Regions from separate parts of the Nocardioides sp. NPDC057767 genome, predicted to be linked through region 1. Evidence: riboswitches for the same ligand, from Rfam matches in the RefSeq annotation. Region 1 holds a riboswitch; the other holds the start of a gene.

Evidence for each region. Region 1 has a riboswitch for S-adenosylmethionine ahead of thrC (threonine synthase). Riboswitches for the same ligand answer to the same signal wherever they lie in the genome.
Region 2: it holds a riboswitch for S-adenosylmethionine, as region 1 does, so the genes downstream of both, ACFVDI_RS03710 (aminotransferase class V-fold PLP-dependent enzyme) here and thrC (threonine synthase) in region 1, are expected to answer to the same signal.

Annotation. Positions count from the first base shown of each region.
Region 1 covers NZ_JBHVKJ010000016.1:21,873-33,301, reverse strand. Annotated here, with positions in the region: gene groL (chaperonin GroEL) at 1-922, opposite strand, end outside; gene ACFVDI_RS10475 (GNAT family N-acetyltransferase) at 1,133-1,645, opposite strand; gene ACFVDI_RS10470 (AMP-binding protein) at 1,908-3,476, shown strand; gene ACFVDI_RS10465 (AMP-binding protein) at 3,564-5,162, shown strand; gene ACFVDI_RS10460 (SGNH/GDSL hydrolase family protein) at 5,286-6,215, opposite strand; gene thrC (threonine synthase) at 6,342-7,613, opposite strand; SAM riboswitch class I at 7,625-7,763, opposite strand; gene ACFVDI_RS10450 (GlxA family transcriptional regulator) at 7,848-8,759, opposite strand; gene ACFVDI_RS10445 (isochorismatase family protein) at 8,756-9,307, opposite strand; gene lon (endopeptidase La) at 9,376-11,429, opposite strand, start outside.
Region 2 covers NZ_JBHVKJ010000004.1:89,291-100,719, reverse strand. Annotated here, with positions in the region: gene ACFVDI_RS03730 (DegV family protein) at 1-442, opposite strand, end outside; gene ACFVDI_RS03725 (hypothetical protein) at 580-750, opposite strand; gene leuS (leucine--tRNA ligase) at 805-3,288, opposite strand; gene ACFVDI_RS03715 (biotin/lipoate A/B protein ligase family protein) at 3,763-4,818, opposite strand; gene ACFVDI_RS03710 (aminotransferase class V-fold PLP-dependent enzyme) at 4,858-6,195, opposite strand; SAM riboswitch class IV at 6,251-6,364, opposite strand; gene ACFVDI_RS03705 (transglycosylase domain-containing protein) at 6,439-8,898, opposite strand; gene katG (catalase/peroxidase HPI) at 9,031-11,181, opposite strand; gene ACFVDI_RS03695 (Fur family transcriptional regulator) at 11,278-11,429, opposite strand, start outside.

The DNA of each region.
Region 1 (11,429 bases):
CCAGGGAGAGGCCGACCTCCTCGGAGATGACCTGGCCACCGGTGAGGATCGCGATGTCCTGCAGCATGGCCTTGCGGCGGTCACCGAAGCCCGGAGCCTTGACGGCGACGGACTTGAAGGTGCCCTTGATCTTGTTGACGACCAGCGTCGAGAGAGCCTCGCCGTCGACGTCCTCGGCCAGGATGACCAGCGGCTTGCCGGTCTGCATGACCTTCTCCAGGACCGGGATCAGGTCCTTGACGCTGGAGATCTTCGAGTTGACGATCAGGATGTACGGGTCGTCGAGGACGGTCTCCATACGCTCCGGGTCGGTCACGAAGTAGGCCGAGATGTAGCCCTTGTCGAAGCGCATACCCTCGGTCAGCTCGAGGTCGAGCCCGAAGGTGTTCGACTCCTCGACGGTGATGACGCCTTCCTTGCCGACCTTGTCCATCGCCTCGGCGATGATCTCGCCGACGGTGGTGTCAGCGGCCGAGATCGAGGCGGTAGCAGCGATCTGCTCCTTGGTCTCGATGTCCTTGGCCTGGGCGAGCAGCTGCTCGGAGACGGCGTCGACGGCCGCCTCGATGCCGCGCTTCAGGCCGGCCGGGTTGGCACCCGCGGCGACGTTGCGCAGGCCCTCGCGGACCAGCGCCTGGGCGAGAACGGTCGCGGTCGTCGTGCCGTCACCGGCGACGTCGTCGGTCTTCTTCGCGACCTCCTTGACCAGCTCGGCACCGATCTTCTCGTAGGGGTCCTCGAGCTCGATCTCCTTGGCGATGGAGACACCATCGTTGGTGATCGTGGGGGCGCCCCACTTCTTCTCGAGCACGACGTTGCGGCCCTTGGGACCGAGGGTGACCTTGACGGCGTCGGCGAGGGTGTTGAGACCCTTCTCCAGACCCCGACGGGCCTCCTCGTTGAAAGCGATGAGCTTCGGCATTGCTCCTGCGATCCTTCACTTGGGAAGTTCGTTGGATCCGGTCCGATGGGTTGCCCGCGACGGACGACGCCACTCCCGGCAGAACCCTTCCCTGCCGCTCGCGACGCCTCAACGTCACCGGTCCGGTTGTTGTCACTCTCATGGTAAGAGTGCCAGCCTCATGTTTAGCACTCGACCCCTGCGAGTGCAAGAAAATCGGGGCCGCGACAGTCAGAGAGGCTTCGCGAGCTCCGCGAACTCGAGGTCTTCGCGCAGCGGCACGCCGAAGCGCTCGTCGCCATAAGGGAACGGCTCGAAGCGCCCCGTACGCCCGAACCCCCGCCGCTCGTAGAACGCGATCAGGTCCTCGCGCTGGCGGATCACCGTCATCCGGATCTCCTCCGCACCCCACTCGCCCGCGATCCGCTCGGCCTCGGCCATGACGGCCTTGCCGACACCGGCGCCCTGCAGCGTCGGCGAGACGGAGAACATGCCGAAATAGACGTACGCCTCGCGCTTCTGCAGCTGGCAGCAGGCAACGATCTCGCCTGCGCGTTCGGCCACCAGGAGCCGGGAGCCAGGCGCGGTGATCACGTCGCGTACACCCTCGGGGTCTGTCCGCTGGCCGGCCAGCAGGTCGGCCTCGGTGGTCCAGCCGGCGCGGGAGGCATCGCCGCGGTAGGCCGACTCGATCAGCCCGACCAGGGCGTCCACGTCGTCGAAAGTGGCGTCTCGGAAGGTCATCTCGGGCACGGGCCCACGATAGGGCAGCGCAACAATCAGGTGGGCAGGGCCGGCGGCGATGGACCCGAGGTCGGCGGTGTCGATGTGGCCGTGTCTCGGCCGTCAGGGCGTCGCCGGGCCGCCATCGAGCCCTATGCGGACGCCATCGCGCCCTGCGCGCACGGCCGGAGCGGACCGATCTCGCCCGGCGCCGGGACGCTCTGCAAGTTTTTGCATCCCGATCGGTAGACGAGAACACGTTCTAGTTGCCACACTCGGTGCTGTGACCCCGATCACTCTTCCGGACATCATCGAGGCGATGGCCGACGCCGTCCCCGACCGCACCGCCGTGTTCACGATGGAACACGCCTACAGCTTCGCCGAGATCGACGAGCGCGCGAGCCGGCTGGCCAACCACCTCATCGCGCAGGGGGTCGAGCCGGGCGACCACGTCGCCGTCCACTCCCGCAACCGGATCGAGTGGGTCGACGCCTTCTACGGGTGCATGAAGGCGCGGGCGGTGCCGATCAACATCAACCACAAGTACCTCCACGACGAGCTCGACCACCTCTACCGCAACTCCGACGCGATGATGGCGATCATCGGGCCCGAGCACGTCGAGGCGGTCGCCGCGCTCGGGCTCGGGATCCCGACGCTGGTGCTGGGCGAGGAGTACGACGCCGCGGTGGCCGCCGCTCCCAAGGAGCGCCCCGACATCGAGCGCAGCCCCGACGACCGCTACGTCATCTACACCGGCGGGACCACCGGGATGCCGAAGGGCGTCGTGTGGCGCCAGGAGGACATCATCCGAGCCGCACTGAACGCGAGCCGCTTCGGAGCGCCCTTCGACACCGTCGAGCAGCTCGCCCAGGAGGCCGCGGCGCAGGAGACGCCGATGGTGCTGCTGGCCTGCGGCCCGATGATGCACGGCGGCAGCCAGTGGATCATGGGCAACGGCCATGTCGCCGGCTGCACGGTCGCGCTCTACACCGAGCCGGCCTGGTCGGCCGAGACGATCCTCGACCTCGTCCAGGCCGCTGGGGTCAACTCGCTCACCTTCCTCGGCGACGCGATGGGCCGCCCGGTCGCTGAGTCGATCCTGCGCGAACCGGAACGGTGGGACCTGAGCAGCCTGTTCGCCGTCTCGAACGGCGCCGCCCCGCTCTCCGCAGGGGTCCGTGCCCAGCTCCGGGAGGCGCTGCCGGGCCGCTACATCCTCGACTCCTACGGCGCCTCGGAGTCCGGGGCGACCGGCATGCAGGTCGACGAGGGCAACGAGGGTGCGCAGGCCGCCCCGAAGTTCCAGGTCGGGATGGACGTACAGGTCTTCGACACCGAGCTGAAGCCGTGCGCGCCGGGCGAGACCGGGATGCTCGCCCGCACCGGCTCGATCCCGCTGGGCTACTACAACGACCCGGTCAAGACCGCGGCGACGTTCAAGGAGGTCGACGGGCAGCGCTGGTCGATCCCGGGCGACTTCGCGCGACGTGAGGAGGACGGCTCGATCACCGTCCTGGGCCGCGGTTCGGGCTGCATCAACACCGGCGGCGAGAAAGTCTTCCCGGAGGAGGTCGAGGCGGTCCTGCTGCGTCACGCCGACGTCTTCGACACCGCGGTCGTCGGCACGCCGCACGAGCGCTGGGGTCAGCAGGTCACCGCTCTCGTGCAGCTCCGCGAGGGCGCCGCGACCTCGATCGACGCGCTTCGGGAGCACTGCCGCAGCCTGATCTCTGCCTACAAGGTACCCAAGGACATCCTGCTCGTGGAGCGAGTCCCTCGCACGCCGGTCAGCAAGGTGGACTATCGTGCGAGCGCTACGGTCGCTGCCGAGCTGCTCGAGGCGCGTAGGTGACGGCCGGCTGATCCGACGTACGGCCCGGTGTCGTACGCCCCACCTCTGGCCCTAACCAAGGAAGGCGCAGACGTCCCTGTGTCCGCCGTGATCCCCCTCACACTGCCCGACATCCTGGAAGCGATGGCCGATGCGATCCCCGACCGCACCGCAGTCGTCACCACCGAGCGCGCCTACACGTACGCCGAGATCGACGAGCGTGCCACGCGCCTGGCCAACCACCTGCTGAGCGTCGGCCTCGAGCCGGGTGCCCAGGTCGCCGTCCACGCGACCAACCGGATCGAGTGGGTCGACGCCCTCTACGGGTGCCTCAAGGCCCGCACGATCCCGGTCAACATCAACCACGCCTACCGGCGTGACGAGCTCGCCAGGACGTACGCCGCCACCGACTGCGTCGCGGCCATCGTCTCCCCCGAGTTCACCGACGACATCGACGAGCTCTCGCTGTCGTTGGCTCACCGGGTGGTCCTCGGCCCCGACTACGACGCCAAGGTCGCCGCGGCCTCCAAGGAGCGGCCGACGGTCGGGCGTACGCCCGGCGACTGGCACATCATCTTCACCACCGGCACCACCGGCACCCCCAAGGGCGCGGTCTGGCGCCAGGAGGACCTGATCTGGGCGGCCCTGAACACCGTCCGCCGCAACGCGCCGATCCCGTCGGTCGAGGGCCTCGCCGCCGAGGCGGCCGCCCGCGACTCGGGCGTCGTGCTGCTCGCCGGCGGGCCGCTGCTGCACGGCCAGAGCCAACTGCTGCTCCTGCGAGCGCTGGTCGCCGGCGGCACCGCGGTGCTCGACACCTCTGAGTCTTTCTCGGCCGAGGCCTTCCTCGACCTCGCCGAGAAGTCCGGCGCCACCGCGATCACCCTCCTCGGCGACGCCCAGGCGCGGCCGGTTGCCGCCGCGCGGCTCGTCGGCAAGAAACGCTGGCCGCTGCACTCGCTCGCGGGCGTCTCCAACACCGCGGCACCGCTCTCCGACGGCGTTCTCTCCGTGCTTCGCGACGCGTTCGCCCGGCGGGTCATCGTCGACTCCTACGGCACCCTGGAGACCGGCGTCACCGGGTCCCGCGCCGACGACGGCTCGGCGCTCGCGCCCGGTGAGGCGCGGTTCATGGTGGGCCCGGAGGTGGAGGTCTTCACCCCCGACCTCACCCCGGCGGCTCCCGGTGTCGAGGGGCTGCTGGCCCGCTCCGGCCCGGCCGCGCTCGGCTACTACAAGGACAACGCCCGCTCGGCCACCGCGATCAAGCTGATCGACAACCGGCGCTGGACCTTCCCCGGCGACCTCGCCCGTCGCGAGGAGGACGGCTCGATCACGCTGCTCGGCCGGGCCGCGACCTTGGTGCGGACCGGCGACCTCGAGATCCACCCGGAGACGATCGAGGGCGTGCTCCTCGCCCACGACGACGTCGTCGATGCCGCGGTCTTCGGCATGCCCCACCCGCGCTGGGGCCAGCAGGTCGCGGCGCTGGTGCAGCTGACCCCGGGCTCCGAGATCGCCGCCGCCGACCTGCGCAAGCACGCCCGAGCGGTGCTCGGGGATGCTCACGAGCCCAAGCTGGTCCTGCTGGTCGAGTCCGTGCCGCGTACGCCGGCCGGAACCGTCGACTACCGCGCCGCCACCGGCCTCACCGCTGACCTGCTCAGCACCGGCGGCAAGCGTCCTGACGAGGCCGACACCGAGTAGCCGACTCGGCGCATCTGTCCCGCCACCACACGCCGAGTCGGCGCGTCTGTCCCAGCTGCTTGGGACATTTGCGCCGACTCGGCGCTGTTTTCCGGGACTGACACGCCGGATCGGGGTTGGGGGTCAGGGCTGCCGGTCGGGGTCGTCGGCGTCCTCAAGGGCTGGCGGCTCTTCCGCCTCGGGCGGGAGCTCGGGGAGGTGGTGTCCGAAGGGGACCTTGTGGACCTGGCCGAGGGCGGCCAGGACGGAGGGCAACATCGCCTTGGCGGTGCGCTTGTAGCCCATCGCGCTGGGGTGGAAGTGGTCGATGGCGAACATCTCGTCGGGGTTCGTGATGAAGAACGGGCCGACGACGTCGGAGAGCGACACGACGTGGGCGCCCCGGGCCAGGGCGGTCTCGCGCTGGCCGTCGGCCAGCTGCCGGGCGATCCGGCGCCCGAGGGAGCGCAGCGGCTGGGGTAGCGGCCGCACCGCGCCGACGTCCGGGCAGGTGCCGACGACCACCTCGGCGCCGCGCTCGCGCAGCGCGTCGATGACCTCGCCGAGCACCCGGGTCGAGTCCTTCTGCGGCACCCGGTGGGTGACGTCGTTCCCGCCCACGATGACCACTGCGACGTCGGGGCGATAGCTCTCCGGCAGGGACTCGAGCTGCGCGGGGACCATGGAGGTCTCGGCCCCGACCACGGCCGCCGTACGCAGCCGCACCGGCCGCTGCAGCGCCTTGGCCGTGCCCTTGGCCAGCCGGGCGCCGAGGGTGCCGCCCTTGGTCTCCGCGCCCAGCCCGGCGGCGATCGAGTCACCGAGGACGAGCAGCTCTACCGGCGTACCTCCGTAGGTCTTCCTGTAGACCTTGTCGGCGTCGATCGCCTCTTCGCCGAGAGGCTTGCCGATCACATCGCGCGCGTGCGCAGCCTGTCTCTTCAGCAACGTCACGAACCCGGCACCGGCCGCCGCCCCGACCACGCCGATCGCGCCGGCGACTCCGGCGGTGGCGGCGACCACACCGAGCCACCTGGCCTCTTCACTCGTCTTCGCGCTGCTCACATTCCTCATGTGTACCGCACGAGGGTGAACGGGCGGTTGGTTCGTCTAGGTATGCAGAGAAACCGTCGCTTCCCTCGCGGAGTTCCGCACGGGAAGCGACGGTTCGGCTACATACCTAGACGAACATCCACGGCCCTACGCCTGAGAGAGCCCCGCCTCCTCGAAGGAGTCGTAGTTGGGGGCGATGGTGGCGCGGGGGCCGACGATGCCGCTGACCGCGTCGAGGGTCTTGAGGCCGTGGCCGGTGTTGATGATCACCGTCTCCAGGCTCGGGTCGAGCGCGCCGGTCTCGACGAGCTTCTTGGTGACCGCGAGGGTGGTGCCGCCGGCGGTCTCGGTGAAGATGCCCTCGGTGCGGGCCAGGAGCACGATCGCCGCGCGGATCTCGTCGTCGGTGACCTCCTCGACCGCACCACCGGAGGAGCGGGTGGCGTCGAGAACGTAGATGCCGTCGGCCGGGTTGCCGATGGCCAGCGACTTGGCGATGGTGTCGGGCTTGACCGGGCGGATGGCGTCGACGCCGGCCTTGAACGCGGTCGCGACCGGGTTGCAGCCGGTCGCCTGGGCACCGAAGATCCGGTAGGGCTTCTCCTCGACCAGACCGAGCTTGATCAGCTCCTTGAAAGCCTTGTCGACCTTGGTCAGCTGGGATCCGGAAGCCACCGGGATGACGATCTGGTCGGGCAGGCGCCAGCCGAGCTGCTCGGCGATCTCGAAGCCGAGGGTCTTGGAGCCCTCGGCGTAGAAGGGACGTACGTTGACGTTCACGAACGCCCAGCCGTCCTCCTCCGCGGCGATCTCCTGGGCGAGCTTGTTGACGTCGTCGTAGTTGCCGTCGACGGCGATCAGGTTGTCGGTGAAGACGGCCGAGTTGACCTGCTTGGGCTGCTCGAGGTTGCTCGGGATGAAGACCGCGGTGGGGATCCCGGCGCGGGCGCCCGCGGCGGCGACCGCGTTCGCCAGGTTGCCGGTCGAGGGGCAGGCGAAGACCTTGGCGTCGAGCTCGCGGGCGGCGCTCAGCGCGCACGCGACGACGCGGTCCTTGAAGGAGTTGGTCGGGTTGGTCGAGTCGTCCTTCACCCAGATCTTCTCGACGCCGAGCTCCTTGGCGAGGTTCTTCGCGTCCAGGAGCCGGGTGAAGCCGGGCTCGGTGTTCGGGCTCTGCTCGATGTCGTCGGGCACCGGCAGCAGCGCCTTGTAGCGCCAGATGTTGCGGGGTCCGGCCTCGATCTCCTCGCGGGTCACGGCCGGGAAGTCATAGGCCACCTCCAGTGGCCCGAAACACTCCGGACAGGCGTAGTGCGGACCGAGGTCGATCTGGTGGCCGCACTCCCGGCACGACAGCGCCGAGGCGTTGCCGAAAGCACCCTCGCGCAGGCCCTTCGTCTCCGTGGTCGCAGCGCTCATGAGAAACCTCCTCCTCATCTTCCCCGATCACGTCTCTCGCGCCGGGCCGGAATTAGCACCTGCTCCGCGCCCTGCCCGTGGTCGGGAGGAGGCTCGCGGTCGGTTGCCGGGACTTCACTGGGCCGTTCCCTCAGTCCCTCTCGATGAGCAGTAGCGATCGTACGGCAGGTATCCGGCACCCCACACACTCGGGTTCCACTCCGTGGACCATGTGTCCACCACTTGGACCAACAGTCAGCGGGCGCGGAGGCGGCGCAGCATCCGGGCGTCGTCGAAGCCCACCGCTCGAGCGGCCGATTCCATCGTCGTGCCGGCAGCGAGCAGGTGGTCGGCACGCTCTCGGCGAAGCGCCTGCTGGTAGCGGAGCGGGGTGAGACCGGTGGCGCGTACGAAGGCACGGGTCAGAGTGCGCTCGCTGACACCCGCGCCCTCGGCCAGGCCGGAGAGCGGAAGCGGCTCGGCGAACCGGGCGTCGATGACGTCCTGCACGTGGTGGACGGTGTCGTCGAGATGGTTGCGGTGGCGCAGCAGGACGCTCTCCTGCGGCTGGTCGCCGTTACGCCGCGCGTAGACGACCATGTCACGGGCGACCCGCGCCGCCAGTGCCGGCCCGTGGCGCATCGCGAGCAGGTGCAGGCTCAGGTCGATGCCGCTGGCGATGCCGGCCGACGTCACGATCCGGTCATCGCCGGTGAACAGCACGTCGCGCACGACCCGGGCCTTCGGGTAGCGCCGGGCCAGCGCGTCCTGGAGATCGTGATGGGTGGTGCACAGGCGCCCGTCGAGGAGACCCGCCTGGCCGAGGGCGTCGGCACCGGCGCAGACGCTCGCCACCTCACCCCCGGCCGCATGATGGGCACGCAGCCGCTCGGCGGCCTCGGGGGTGAGCCGGGGCCCGGCGACGAGGTCGTACGCCGCCTTCCAGCCCGGCACGAGCAGCAGGTCACCGGGGTCGAGGTCGGGCCACTCCGCCGTCGCCGCCAACGGCAGCCCCTGGGCCGAGAGCACCTCCCCCGGCCCGGCACCGGCGACGTAGACGAGGTCGTAGGGATGACCCAGGTTGCCCGCGGTGTGGAACGCCTGAGCCGGCCCGGCGAGATCGAGCAGATGTACGCCGGGCAGCAGCACGAACACGACCTTGCTCACGCCGCAGATGCTGCCACAGCCTCCAGCTCGGCGATGGTCGCGATCTCGGCGAACCGGCCGCTGAGCACGAGCTTCGTCCGTTCCACGACCTCCTCGGCCGACAGCCCGCCCAGCGGCTCGGTGGTGACAGCGTCGGCCACGTAGGTGATCCGGTAGCCGAGGTCGGAGCCGATCCGCGCCGTGGTCTCGACGCACTGCTCGGCGCGGATCCCGCAGACCACGAGCTCGGTGACGCCGTGCTCGGTCAGCACCTGCTGGAGGTTGGTGGTGGTGAAGGCGTTGTGCGAAGTCTTACGCACCTCGACATCGCCGTCCCGCGGGCCGCTGAGCCCCTCGAGGTAGCGCACGTGACCCGAGTCCGGGTCGAAGGCACCGCCGCTGCCGGGCTCGGTGTGGAGCACCCACACGACCAGGTCGCCCGCGGCACGCGCGAGGCTCACCAGCCGGTCGGCGCGCTCGGCGATGTCGAGGTGAAGGGTCTGCTCCCACGAGTCCTTCTGGCGAAAGGATTCCTGGATGTCGATGACGAGAAGCGCCCGGTTACCCATGCCTCCAGTGTGCGAGCTGCCCGCTCGATGCACGAGGCACCAAGCGGGCAGCATCCGGAACGATCCGGTCAGGCAGCGGCCACCGTGCTCTGCGTGGTGGCCTCTCCCTCGGCGGGCGCCAGTGCGCCGCGTACGACATCCCTGACATCGCTCACCAGGTTGATCTTCAGCGCCTGCTTCACGTCCTCCGGCACCTCGTCCAGGTCGGGCTCGTTGCGCTGGGGCACGAAGACCTCGGTCAGACCGGCCCGCTGAGCGGCGAGCAGCTTCTGCTTGAGCCCGCCGATGGGCAGCACCCGGCCGGAGAGGGAGACCTCACCGGTCATGCCGACCTCGCTGCGCACCGGGCGACCCGTCGCGAGCGAGGTCAGCGCGGTGACCATGGTGATGCCGGCGCTCGGCCCGTCCTTGGGCACCGCACCTGCCGGCACGTGGACGTGCAGCGAGCGGTCGAGCACGACCGGGTCGACGCCCAGCTCGGCCGCGTGCGAGCGCACGAACGAGAGCGCGATCTGCGCGGACTCCTTCATCACCTCGCCGAGCTGACCGGTGATGTTCAGCCCGGTCTGCCCGTCGGACGCCGACGCCTCGATGAAGAGCACGTCCCCACCGAGCCCCGTGACGGCCAGTCCGGTGGCGACACCCGGGACCGACGTACGCTCCGCCGACTCCGGCGTGAACCGGGGCCGTCCGACGAGGTCCTTGAGGTTGTCCAGATCGACCTCGACGTGCTCCGCACCGGTGGCCAGCTTCGTCGCCGCCTTGCGCAGCGCCTTGGCGATGAACCGCTCGAGCTGACGTACGCCCGCCTCGCGGGTGTAGTTCGCGGCCAGCTCACGCAGCGCCTCGTCGGCGACCGTGACCTCCGCAGGCGTCACCGCGGCCCGCTCGAGCTGCCGGGGCAGCAGGAAGTCGCGGGCGATCGCGACCTTGTCGTCCTCGGTGTAGCCGTCGCTCGTGACCAGCTCCATCCGATCCAGCAGCGCGCTCGGGATCTGCTCCACGACGTTGGCCGTCGCGATGAAGAGCACGTCGGAGAGGTCCAGGTCGAGCTCGAGGTAGTGGTCGCGGAAGGTGTGGTTCTGCGCCGGGTCGAGCACCTCCAGCAGTGCGGCCGCGGGGTCACCCCGGTAGTCGGATCCGACCTTGTCGACCTCGTCGAGGAGCACGACCGGGTTCATCGAGCCGGCCTCCTTGACGGCCCGCACGATCCGGCCGGGCAGCGCGCCGACGTAGGTGCGCCGGTGACCGCGGATCTCGGCCTCGTCGCGAACACCACCCAGCGCGACCCGGACGAACTTCCGTCCGAGCGAGCGCGCCACCGACTCACCGAGCGAGGTCTTGCCGACTCCCGGAGGACCGGCCAGCAGCACGACCGCACCCGAGCCACGGCCACCGATGACCTGCAGACCACGCTCGGCCCGCCGGGCCCTGACCGCCAGGTACTCGACGATCCGGTCCTTGACCTCCTCGAGGCCGTGGTGGTCGGCGTCGAGCACCTCGCGGGCGGCGGTCACGTCGGTGGAATCCTCGGTGACCACGCCCCACGGCAGCTCCAGGACGGTGTCGAGCCAGGTGCGGATCCACGCCGTCTCGGGGTTCTGCTCGGAGCCACGCTCGAGCTTGTCGACCTCGCGCAGCGCGGCCTCACGTACGGCCTCGGGAAGATCGGCGGCCTCGACGCGGGCCCGGTAGTCGTCGGAGCCCTCGGGCTCGCCCTCGCCGAGCTCCTTGCGGATCGCGGCGAGCTGCTGGCGCAGCAGGAACTCCCGCTGCGTCTTCTCCATGCCCTCGCGGACGTCCTCGGCGATCTTGTCGCTGATTTCGGACTCGGCGATGTGGTCCTTGGCCCAGGCGATCACCTTCTCGAGCCGCTCCTCGACGTCCGGGGTCTCGAGCAGCTCGCGCTTGGCCTCGTCGTCGAGGTAGGGCGCATAGCCGGCCGTGTCGGCGATCTCGGACGGCTCGGTGAGCCGGTTGACCTGGTCGATGACCGGCCAGGCCTCGCGACGCTGGAGCACCGCGACGACCAGCCGCTTGTACTCCTCGGCCAGCTCCTTCGCGTGCTCGGTCGTCGTCTCCGTGGCGGGCTCGACCTCGACCCAGAGCGCGGCACCGGGCC
Region 2 (11,429 bases), on a different contig from region 1:
CCTCGCGCGCCTCGGCAGCACTCCCACCACGACCCGCGACGGCCGCGGCCGCCATCACCGCGAACCCGACCCCAGGCCCGACCTGCCGCGTGTCCACGGTGATGACCGGCACCGGAGCCTCCCGGGCAGCGAGCATCGAGGACTCGCACGTCGCGCTCAGCTCGGCGGACAGGTGGATGGAGACGATCTCGTCGAATCCCTCGGCCGCGAGCTTCGCGTAGACCTCCCCCAGCAGCGCCGGCGAGGGTCGAGAGGTCGTCACCGTCCTGTGCGCCGCCAACGCCGCCAGCAGCGCCTCCGGCGACGTCTCCTCCACCCCGTCGTCGTACGACGTCCCATCCACGATCACCTGCAACGGCACCGATGTGATCAGCTCCGTGGCATCCCCGAGATCGGATGGAAGCATCGCGGTCGAGTCGGTCACGATCGCTACCCGGGCCATGCCCGCAGCCTATCGGGCTTCACCACGCGGCCAGAACCAAGCGTTTCGCCGCATGAACCGGTCGCGACCGACTTTCGCCTGACGTACGCATCCGCCCGCGAGAATCGCACCTACGGCCGTTGACCGGAAACCTGGCGTTACGCCGCTCGCAGTTGGGCGATCACCGGATCCCCGACGTCGAACTCACGGTCGTCGACGGAACTGATCGGACGTACGCCGATGCTCGCGTTGGTCGCGAACGCGGCACGCATCCCCCACAAGTCGTCTCTCCGGACCGGCCGGGCCACATGCGCCGCAGCCAGCGCCATCGTCACTCCTGGGAGTACGGCTGCGTCCGGTCAGACGACGCCACCATCCCCGTCTCAGACGACGATGTTGACCAGCTTGGGCGCGCGGACGATGACCTTGCGTACGGTCTGGCCCTCGATCGCGGCGGCGATCGACGGGTCGGCCAGCGCGGCGGCCTCCAGGTCGGCCTCGGAGATCGAGGGCGAGACCTCCAGGCGCGCACGCACCTTGCCCTTGATCTGCACGACGGCGGTCACGGATTCCTCCACGAGCAGGTGGGGCAGAGGCGTCGGCCACGCGACGCGCGCGACCGTCGGCTCGTGCCCCAGACGCTCCCACATCTCCTCGGCGGTGTAGGGCGCGACCAGCGAGAGCAGGATCGCGACCGTCTCCGCCGCCTCACGTACGGCAGGATCGGCAGGACCGACACCGGAGTCGATCGCCTTCCGGGTGGCGTTGACCAGCTCCATCATCCGAGCGACGACCACGTTGAACCGGTAGGACTCGATCAGCTGCTCAGCCTCGGCGACCGTCTTGTGGGTGACCCGGCGCAGCGCCACGTCCCCCTCGTCGAAGGACACACCCGGCTCCGAGGTGACATCGCCCGCCAGGCGCCAGGCCCGCTGCAGGAACTTCACCGAGCCGGCCGGAGAGACGTCGGCCCAGTCGATGTTGTCCTCCGGCGGGGACGCGAAGACCAGGGTCAGCCGGGTCGCGTCGACGCCGAACTCCTCCAGCACGTCGCTCAGGTTCACGCCGTTGCCCAGGGACTTCGACATCTTCTTGCCACCGTTGATGACCTTGCCCTGCGACAGGTAGGCCGAGAACGGCTCGTCCCAGTCGATCAGGCCGATGTCGCGCAGCGCCTTGGTGAAGAAGCGGGCGTACAGCAGGTGCAGCACCGCGTGCTCGTCGCCACCCAGGTAGAAGTCGACCGGTCCCCACTCGCGGGCGGCCTCGGAGGAGAACGCCTGGGTCTCGTCGGTCGGCGACAGGTAACGCAGGAAGTACCACGACGAGTCCACGAAGGTGTCCATCGTGTCCGAGTCACGCGTCGCGGGTCCGCCGCACTTCGGGCAGGAGACGTTGACCCACTCCGTGGCCGCGGCCAGCGGCGAGACGCCCTTCGGCTTCAGGTCGGCGCCCTTCAGCTCCGGCAGCTGCACCGGCAGGTCGGCCTCGGGCACCGGCACCTCGCCGTCGACCGGGCAGTGGATGATCGGGATCGGCGCGCCCCAGTAGCGCTGCCGCGACAGCAGCCAGTCGCGCAGCCGGTAGTTGATCGTGCCCTTGCCGTGGCCCTCGGACTCCAGCTTCTCGATGATCTTGTGGATGCCGCTCGCCTTGTCGGCGACGCCCTCCAGCTCGGGAGAGTTCACGTACGCACCGTCACCGGCGGTCGCGACGTACGTCTCCTCGGGGTTGTCCGCGCCCGGCACGTCCACGACGCGACGCACCGGCAGCGAGAACGCCTTGGCGAAGTCGAGGTCGCGCTGGTCGTGGGCCGGCACGGCCATCACCGCGCCGGTGCCGTAATCGGCCAGGACGTAGTCGGCGGCCCAGACCGGGATCTGCTCGCCGGTGACCGGGTTGGTGGCGGTGACTCCCAAGTCGACACCGGTCTTGGGACGATCGGTCGCCAGCCGGTCGATGTCGGAGGCCTTGCGTACGTCCTCCAGGTAGCTCTCCAGCGCAGCGGCCCGGTCCGGCGCCACGATCTCGGCGGCCAGGTCCGCGTCGGCGGCGACGACCATGAACGTCGCGCCGTACAGCGTGTCGGGACGGGTCGTGAAGACGGTGACCTTCTTGGTCCCGCCGTCGGACAGTGTGATGTCGAAGTCGACGTGCGCGCCCTCGGACCGGCCGATCCAGTTGCGCTGCATGTTGACGACCTTGCCGATCCAGGTGTCCTGCAGCTGGTCCAGGCCGTTGTACAGCTCCTCGGCGTAGGCAGTCGTGCGGAAGTACCACTGCGTCAGGTCACGCTTGGTGACCGTCGCCCCGCAGCGCTCGCACTCGCCGTTGACGACCTGCTCGTTGGCCAGCACCGTCTGGTCGTTGGGGCACCAGTTGACCGGGGACTTCTTGCGGTAGGCCAGGCCGGCCTCGTACAGCTTCAGGAAGATCCACTGCGTCCACTTGTAGTACTCCGGGTCGGAGGTGTGCAGCCGGCGCGACCAGTCGAAGGAGATGCCGTAGCGCTTGAACGACTCCGCCTGGGTCTCGATGTTGGCGTAGGTCCAGCCGGCGGGGTTCTCGTTGCGCTTGATCGCGGCGTTCTCGGCGGGCAGGCCGAAGGAGTCCCAGCCGATCGGGTTCAGGACGTCGAAGCCCTTCAGCCACCAGTAGCGTGCCAGCACGTCGTGCAGCGCGGTGACCTCGGCGTGGCCCATGTGCAGGTCGCCCGAGGGGTAGGGGAACATCGTGAGCGCGTAGCGCTTCTCGGCGCCCTCGCGCTGGCCCGCCTTGAACGGCTCCAGCTTCTCCCAGATGGGGCGCCACTTGTCCTGCAGCTCGGTGACGTCGTACGTCGCCTGCTCGGTCTGCTCCTGCGTCATTGGTCTTTCATCCTCGTCGAGATCGTGTCGAGACTGCTTCTGGAATGAAGAAACCCCTCACATGGAGGGGTAGCCGCGTGACCGGGGTGTGTCCCTCAGGGTCAGCGCGGCTGCCTAAGAAGCAGGACAGACATCTGCATGTGTCCAGGGTAGCCGACCGCCGCCGCCAGCGTCATTCGCAGCCCCGCCATACTCCCGCGCCCGTGGCCGACGGCAGGGTCGAAGGCCTCTAGAAAGACACTTTCGATACTCCATGAGTTCTGCCCTGCGGATCGACCGACAGAAAATAGGGCCGGAGGGGCCTTCACCTATTGCGACGGCCAGTTCGAGCGTGCCAAACTGGCGACGCTCCGCTGCTCGTGATGTCGGTCGTGAATGAGGACCCCCCCATCTCATCCAAGGAACGCTCCGAGCAGCGGAGTCCAAATCTTTTGGGCCCGGCGACGAAGTCGCGTACGTGCAGCAGCACCCCGGCTACGGCACTCGAGCGATCCACTCCCTCGTGTCGTGCTTGCTCTCGACCAGCGCTGCCGCCTCGTCGATCGTGCCCTGATCGAGCTCGACGTACGGCGCCCCGAAGCTCTGCCCGAACTCGGCCAGCAGCGCCTCGATGACCTTCTCCCGGCTCAGGCCGGTCTGGGACCGGATCGGGTCGACGCGCTTGGCCGCGCTCCTGGTGCCCTTGTCGGACATCTTCTCCCGGCCGATCCGGAGCACCTCGAGCATCTTGTCGGCGTCGATGTCGTAGGCCATCGTGACGTGGTGCAGGACGCCGCCGGGGATCCGCTTCTGCGCGGCGCCGGCGATCTTGCCGATCGGCGAGGCGATGTCGTTGAGTCCGGCGTAGGCGGCCTCGATGCCGACGCTGCGCAGGCCGCGCAGCACCCACTCGTCGAGGAAGGCGTAGGACTCCTGGAAGGACATGCCGGCCACGAGGGTGTCGGGCACGGTGAGGCTGTAGGTGATCGTGTTGCCCGGCTCGATGAACATCGCGCCGCCACCGGAGACGCGGCGTACGACCTCGATGCCGTGCCGCTCGGCGGCGGCCGCGTCGACCTCGTTGGAGAGCGACTGGTAGCTGCCGATCACGACCGCGCTGCTCGCCCAGTCCCAGAACCTCAGATTGGGCGCGCGGCGGCCCTCGGCGACCTGGCGGACGATGACCTCGTCGAGGGCCATCTGCATCGTCGGCGACAGCGGCCCGGTCTCGACGATCTCGAGGTCGAGGTCGTCCCAGGTCGTGGCCCGCCCCAGCGCGCGCAGCACCGTCAGGGCGATGTCACGGGTGCCGAAGCCGACCAGCTCGGCGTCACGGGCGGCGGCATCCAGAGAGGCCGTCAACTGGTCGAGGGACGCGTCGGCCGACTGCCCCTCCAGCGCCGTGTTCAGCCACCCCAGCGCCTCGTCGGGTTCCAGGAAGAAGTCGCCCGAGAGGACGACGTCGATGATCGTGTCGGCGGAGACCGTCGCGTCGACGACGACGAGCTTGCCGCCGCGTACCTTCCGCTCGCCATGCACTCGTTCACTCACAGTTCGTCAACACCGTGAGCGCCTGGATTCATCCCCGCACTACACCGCCGCGCCGCACGACCCGGCGGTGTCGGCCAGGCGGGTGAGACCGACCGGCCCGACCAGCGGCCGCGGGTCCTCGGCGAGCGTCCAGGCACCGTCGACCAGGACGTAGTCGCCGCGGACGTCGCCCGCGAGAAGAGCACGTACGCCGGCCACCAGCCGGTCCACGTCGGCGACCGCGGTCCCGATGCCGATGCTCGCGCGCACCGCGCCGCCGGCGAGCCCGAGGCGCTCGAGGAGCGGCTGGGCGCAGAAGCGGCCGTCGCGTACGCCCAGGCCGTGCTCGGCGGAGAGGTAGGCCGCGACCCGGCCGGGCTCGATGCCGTCGACGGTGAACGTGACCACGCCGACGGGCTCCTCGGAGTCGGCCCACAGGCGGACGACGTCGACCCCCTCCAGCGCGGACAGGCCGGCCACGAGGCGCCCCCTCAGCGACGCCTCGTGGCGGTCCAGCTCGGCGGGCTCGAGGCCGCCGAGAGTCGTACAGGCCGCGGCCAGGGCGGCGGCGCCGATGACGTTGGGCGAGCCGCCCTCGTGCCGCGCGGGCGCGGGCTGCCAGGTGGTCTCGACAAGCTCGACCTCCGAGCCGTGGGTGACGTCGTCGACCGCCCCTCCCCCGGCGAGGTAGGGGGTGCCGACGTCGAGCCAGTCGCGGCGTCCGACGAGGGCACCGGCACCGTAGGGCGCGTAGAGCTTGTGACCGGAGAAGGCGACGTAGTCGGCGCCGGTCGCGGCCAGCGAGAAGTGGCGGTGGGCGAGCAGCTGAGCGCCGTCGACGAGGACTCGGGCGCCGTGGGCATGGGCCAGGGTGACGATCTCACCGACCGGCAGCGCCTCGCCGGTGACGTTGGAGGCTCCGGTGACGGCCACCAGGGCGTAGTCACCTCGGGCCAGCTCGCCGGCGAGAGCGTCGATGGTGCCGGCGAGCGTGTCCCGGCCGGCGACGGCGGTGACGCCCGCCTCGACCCGGTGCCACGGGAGCAGGTTGGCGTGGTGCTCGATGTCGAGGACGAGCACCCGCCCGGGTACGCAGCCGGCCAGCAGGTTCACCGCGTCGGTGGTGTTGCGGGTGATGACGGTGACGTCGTCCTCACGGGCTCCGACGTAGGCGCCGATGGTCGCGCGCGACTCCTCGTAGAGGGCGGTCGAGACCTGGGACAGGTAGCCGGCACCGCGGTGCACCGAGGCGTACCAGGGCAGCACCTCGGCCACCCGGTCGGTCACGGCCTGCAGGGCCGGCGCCGACGCGGCGACATCGAGGTTGGCGTACGTCACGCTCGTTCCGTCCAGCAGCGGGACCTGGGTCTTCGAGCCGACGAGCGGGAGCAGGGACATGGAGGCACCCTTCAGGGTCATGGCTCCCCCGGGCCGCACCACGGCTGCCCGGCGAAGCACGCGCTTGCCCACGCCGCCTCGGCGAGGGCCTGGTCGTCACCCGGAGCACCCCACCGCGTGGGAGGGTTGCCCGCCAGCAAGCCGGGGCTTCGCGCTGGCAGTCGTGACCTTCGGCGGAGATGCTGCCCGAGACCCGACGCGCCCACCAACTCATCGTCTCGATCAGTGGGCACGCATCTCAGATCACGGACGACCCTCCCAGGGGTTCCCGTTGTCCTCTCCGTCACCGTCACAGGCGCCGAAGAACTCCGCGATCGGGTCGCACTCCTCGCCGTCGTCCTCCTCCTCGGGAGGTGGCGGCGGCGGCGCGATCAGCTGCTCCTCGTGGCCGGTCTCGGGGTCGGGCCCGTCGACGTAGACCGGCTCCGGGAAGCTCTCGACCTCCTTGCCCTCCATGACCTTCGCCATGATGGCCGCCCAGGTCTCGGTGGGATAGTCGGCGCCGAAGTAGGACGGCATCCAGCCTCCGTCGAGCTTCCCCTCGCCGTTGCCGCGCGAGTAGCGCACGGCGGTCGCGATCTGCGGGGTGAACCCGACGAACCAGGACGAGCAGACGTACTGCTCGTTGGTGCAGGTGCCGGTGCCGGTCTTGCCGGCGACCGGCCGGCCGATGCTCTGCGCCTTCTGGCCCGAGCCGCTCTGCACCACGCCCTGCATCGCGTACGTCACGTCGGCGGCGATGTCCTCGGAGATCGCGTGCCGGGCGTTCTTCCGGCCGTTCCAGCTGTAGAGGACGTTGCCGGCGCGGTCGCGGACCTTCTTCACCACGTGTACGTCGTGGCGGTAGCCGCCGTTGGCGATGGTGGCGTAGGCGTTGGCCATGTTGATCGGGCTGACGTTGGCGCCGCCCAGCGCGATCCGGTCGTCCTGGTCGGTGAGGTAGCCGGACGTGCTCGGGATGCCGGGATGCTTCGGGTCCGCCTTCTCCGGCGTGAGGCCCGCGTCGAGCGCGGTCTGGTAGATGGCCTTGCGGCCCTCCTCGGCACCGCCCATGGACTCGGTCATGTCGATGAAGGCCGTGTTCACCGACTGCTCCAGCGCCTTGAGCATCGTGATGTACTGGCCGTAGTCCATCCCGTCGGCGACGCCGGCCTGCTCGCCCTCGTTGACGACCTGCGACCCGGTGTAGGTGGTGAACGGCGAGTCGCCCGCCCAGGTCGACTCGAGCGAGTAGCCCTTCGCGATCGCCGCAGCCGTGGCGAAGACCTTCATCGTCGACCCGGCGTGCCCGCCGGTCGCAGCCCAGTTGTGCTGGCTGTCGAGGTAGTCCTGGCCACCGTAGAAGCCGAGCAGCGCACCGGAGGCGACGTCGACAGAGGCGGTCGCCACGTGCAGCGCGTTCTTCTGCTCCGGGTCGTTCTTGACGTACGCCTTGCGGTTCTTCGGCTTCACGGTCTTGGCCGCGGTGGCCGACGCCTTCATGACCTTCGGCGAGAGGGTCGCGGTGATCCGCAGGCCACCGCTGTCGATCTTCTCCTCGGTGAACAGCGGCTTGCCGTCGGCGCCCTTCAGGCCGAGCAGCTCGGCCTTGATCATGGTGAGCGCGTGGCCGCGCTGGCCACCGAGCCGACTCGACACCGTCTTCGCCGGGAACTTCGGCAGCGCGTCCTTCACCGTGTCGGCCTCGGCCTGCTTCAGGAAGCCGAGGCCGACCATGCCGGAGAGGACGTACTGGTAGCGGCCGAGCAGCTTCTCCTTGCCGCGGAAGGTGCTGCTGGCCGGGTCGAAGCCCGCCGGGTTGTTGAGGATCGCCGCGAGCGCCGCGGCCTCCTGCAGCGACAGGTCCTTGGTCGACTTCGCGAAGTAGGCCTTCGCCGCCGCCTCGATGCCGTAGGCGCCGCGGTTGAAGTAGATCGTGTTGAGGTAGTCGGCGAGGATCTGGTCCTTGCTCTTCTGCCGGGTCAGCTTCAGGGCGATGACCGCTTCCTTCAGCTTGCGCGAGTAGGACCGCTCGGAGTTGAGGTAGTAGTTCTTGACGTACTGCTGGGTGATCGTCGACGCTCCCCCGGCGGTGCCCTCGGTGGTGTTGGAGAACGCCGCCCGCACGATGCCCTTCACGTCGACGCCGCTGTTCTCGTAGAAGGTGCGGTCCTCGGCGGCGACGACGGCGTGCTTGACCAGCTCCGGGATCTCGTCGGCGTCCAGCTTGATCCGGTTCTGGTCGCCCTCCTGGTAGCGGCCGAGCTCGGTCTTGCCGTTGCTGTAGTAGACGAACGAGGTCTCGACCTCGAACTCGGCGTTGGGGTCGGGCACCGTGATCCGGTTGTACGCCACGATCGCCGTCATCGAGCCGATCAGGGCGATCGCCAGGAAGCCGACCAGCGCCACCTTCGCGATGAGCTTCCCCCAGCGCCGCCAGCTCGGCTGCGCGGAGGGCCGGCTGCCCGAGCCCCTCGTCGCCGACGTCTTGGTCGCGGCCCTGGCCACGGCCCACTTCTCGGTCACCCAGACCTTGGCCGGCTCGGCCCGGGCGAGCAACGCTTGGGCGGCCGACGGAGTCGGCGCGGCGCGACGGGCACCGGGTCGGCTGGGCGTGATCCGCGGAGGCTCGGCCGCGATCCGAGGAGCGGGCGGAGGGGGCGGGCGCCACGACGGCGGCGGACCGGTCGGACCCTTCGGAGGCTCGGCGCTCCGGTGTTCCATTGCTCCACCTGACCTAGGCGACTGATTGCAGCGGCCGTTGATCCTACCCGGGTGGGTATGACCACGGAGGCCGACCCCGAAAGGGGCCGGCCTCCGTGTCGGTCGTACGCCGCGGCGTACGACCTCAGCAGGTCACTTCTTCAGGTCGAAGCGGTCGTTGTCCATGACCTTGACCCATGCCTTGATGAAGTCGTTGACGAACTTCTCCTTGGCGTCGTCGGCACCGTAGACCTCCGCAAGGGCGCGGAGCTCGGAGTTGGCGCCGAAGACCAGGTCGACACGGGAACCGGTCCAGCCGTTGGAGCTGGTGTAGGTCGCCTCGTCGGCGGACGGGGTCCACTGCTGGTCGTAGTCGAGCAGGTTGACGAAGAAGTCGTTCGTCAGCACGCCCGGGGTCTTGGTGAAGACACCGAGGTCGGAGCCGTCCCAGTTGTTGCCGAGCACACGCAGACCGCCGACCAGAACGGTCGCCTCGGGGGCCGAGAGGCCGAGGAGGCTCGCGCGGTCGAGGAACAGGAACTCGGTCGGGAGGTTGAGGAACCCGGAGTCGTAGTTGCGGAAGCCGTCGGCGACCGGCTCGAGCCAGGCGAAGTTCTCGACGTCGGTCTGCTCCTGGGTCGCGTCGACGCGGCCGGCGGAGAACGGGACCGTCACGTCCTGGCCCGCTGCCTTGGCGGCGAGCTCGATGCCCACGCCACCGGCGAGGACGAGCACGTCGGCGAAGGAGACACCGGTCGCGGCCGCGATCTCCTCGTACTTGGCGAGGACCGGCTTGAGCTCCTCGGGCTGGTTGACCTTCCAGGAGATCTGCGGCTCGAGGCGGATACGACCGCCGTTGGCGCCACCGCGGTGGTCGGACGTACGGTGCGTGGCCGCCGCCTTCCACGCCGTGGAGACCAGCTGCTGCACGCTCAGACCGGACGCGGCGATGGCCGCCTTGGCCGCGGAGATCGCGGCCTCGTCGGTGGCGCCACCCTCGGCGGGGAGCGGGTCCTGCCAGGGCAGGTCCTCGGCGGGGACCTCGGGGCCGACGTAGCGGCTCTTCGGACCCATGTCGCGGTGGGTCAGCTTGAACCAGGCGCGGGCGTAGGCGTCGGAGAATGCCTCCTGGTCGTCCTTGAACCGGCGGGAGATCTCGTCGAACTCCGGGTCCACGCGCAGCGCCAGGTCGGAGGTGAGCATGCGCGGCTCGCGCTTACCCTCGCCGTGCGCCTCGGGGACCATGTCGGAGCCCGCGCCGTTCTTCGGACGCCACTGCTTGGCGCCGGCCGGCGACTCGAACAGCTCCCACTCGTAGGCGTAGAGGATGTGGAAGAACTCGTTGTCCCAGCGGGTCGGGTGGTAGGTCCAGGTGACCTCGAGGCCCGAGGTCAGCGCGTCCGCGCCGGCACCGGTGCCGTGGCCGTTCTTCCACCCCAGGCCCTGCTGCTCGAGCGGGGCGCCCTCGGGGTCCGCGCCGAGCATGTCGTCCGGGTGCGCGCCGTGGGTCTTGCCGAAGGTGTGACCACCGGCGATCAGGGCGACGGTCTCCTCGGAGTTCATCCCCATCCGGCGGAAGGTCTCCTTGATGTCGACCGCGGAGGACATCGGGTCGCTGTTGCCGTTCGGGCCCTCGGGGTTGACGTAGATCAGACCCATCTGGACCGCGGCGAGCGGGGCCTGGAGGTCACGGTCACCGGTGTAGCGCTCGTCGTCGAGCCAGACCTTCTCCGGACCCCAGTAGATGTCGTCGTCCGACTCCCAGACGTCCGCGCGACCGCCGGAGAAGCCGAAGGTCTTGAAGCCGCCCTCCTCCATCGCCACGTTGCCCGCCAGGACCATCAGGTCGGCCCAGGAGAGGTTCTTGCCGTACTTCTTCTTGACCGGCCACAGCAGACGGCGGGCCTTGTCGAGGGAGACGTTGTCCGGCCAGGAGTTGAGCGGCGCGAAGCGCTGCTGGCCACGACCGGCGCCACCGCGGCCGTCGTGGCTGCGGTAGGTGCCGGCGGCGTGCCACGCCATCCGGATGAAGAGTCCGGCGTAGCTACCGAAGTCGGCCGGCCACCAGTCCTTGGAGTCGGTCATGACCGCGGCGATGTCCGCCTTGACGGCAGGCAGGTCCAGGGACTCGAAAGCCTTCGCGTAGTCGAAGTCCTCACCCATCGGGTCGCTCACAGGGGCGTCCTTGGCGAGAATCTTCAGGTTGAGCTTGTTCGGCCACCACTCCTGGTTGGCACTGCCGGCGGTGGGGTGAACGCGGCCTGCGTTCATCACCGGGCACTTGCTCACGGCCTCTTCAGACATGAGATTCCTATCCGTTTCTGATCGGACTGGCTGCTGCCAGACGCTGTGATTCACATGTGTTGCGCCGGCCGACGACGAGCTCGGCCGGCTCGGGCTCTACCCCTGGGACAGGCTGCAGTCCGCGCAGGTGCCCCAGTAGATGACCTCGGCCTCGTCGACCGTGAAGCCGTTGTCATCAGATGCCGTCAGGCAGGGCGCATGGCCGACGGCGCAGTCGACGTCGGCGATCGCCCCGCACGAGCGGCAGA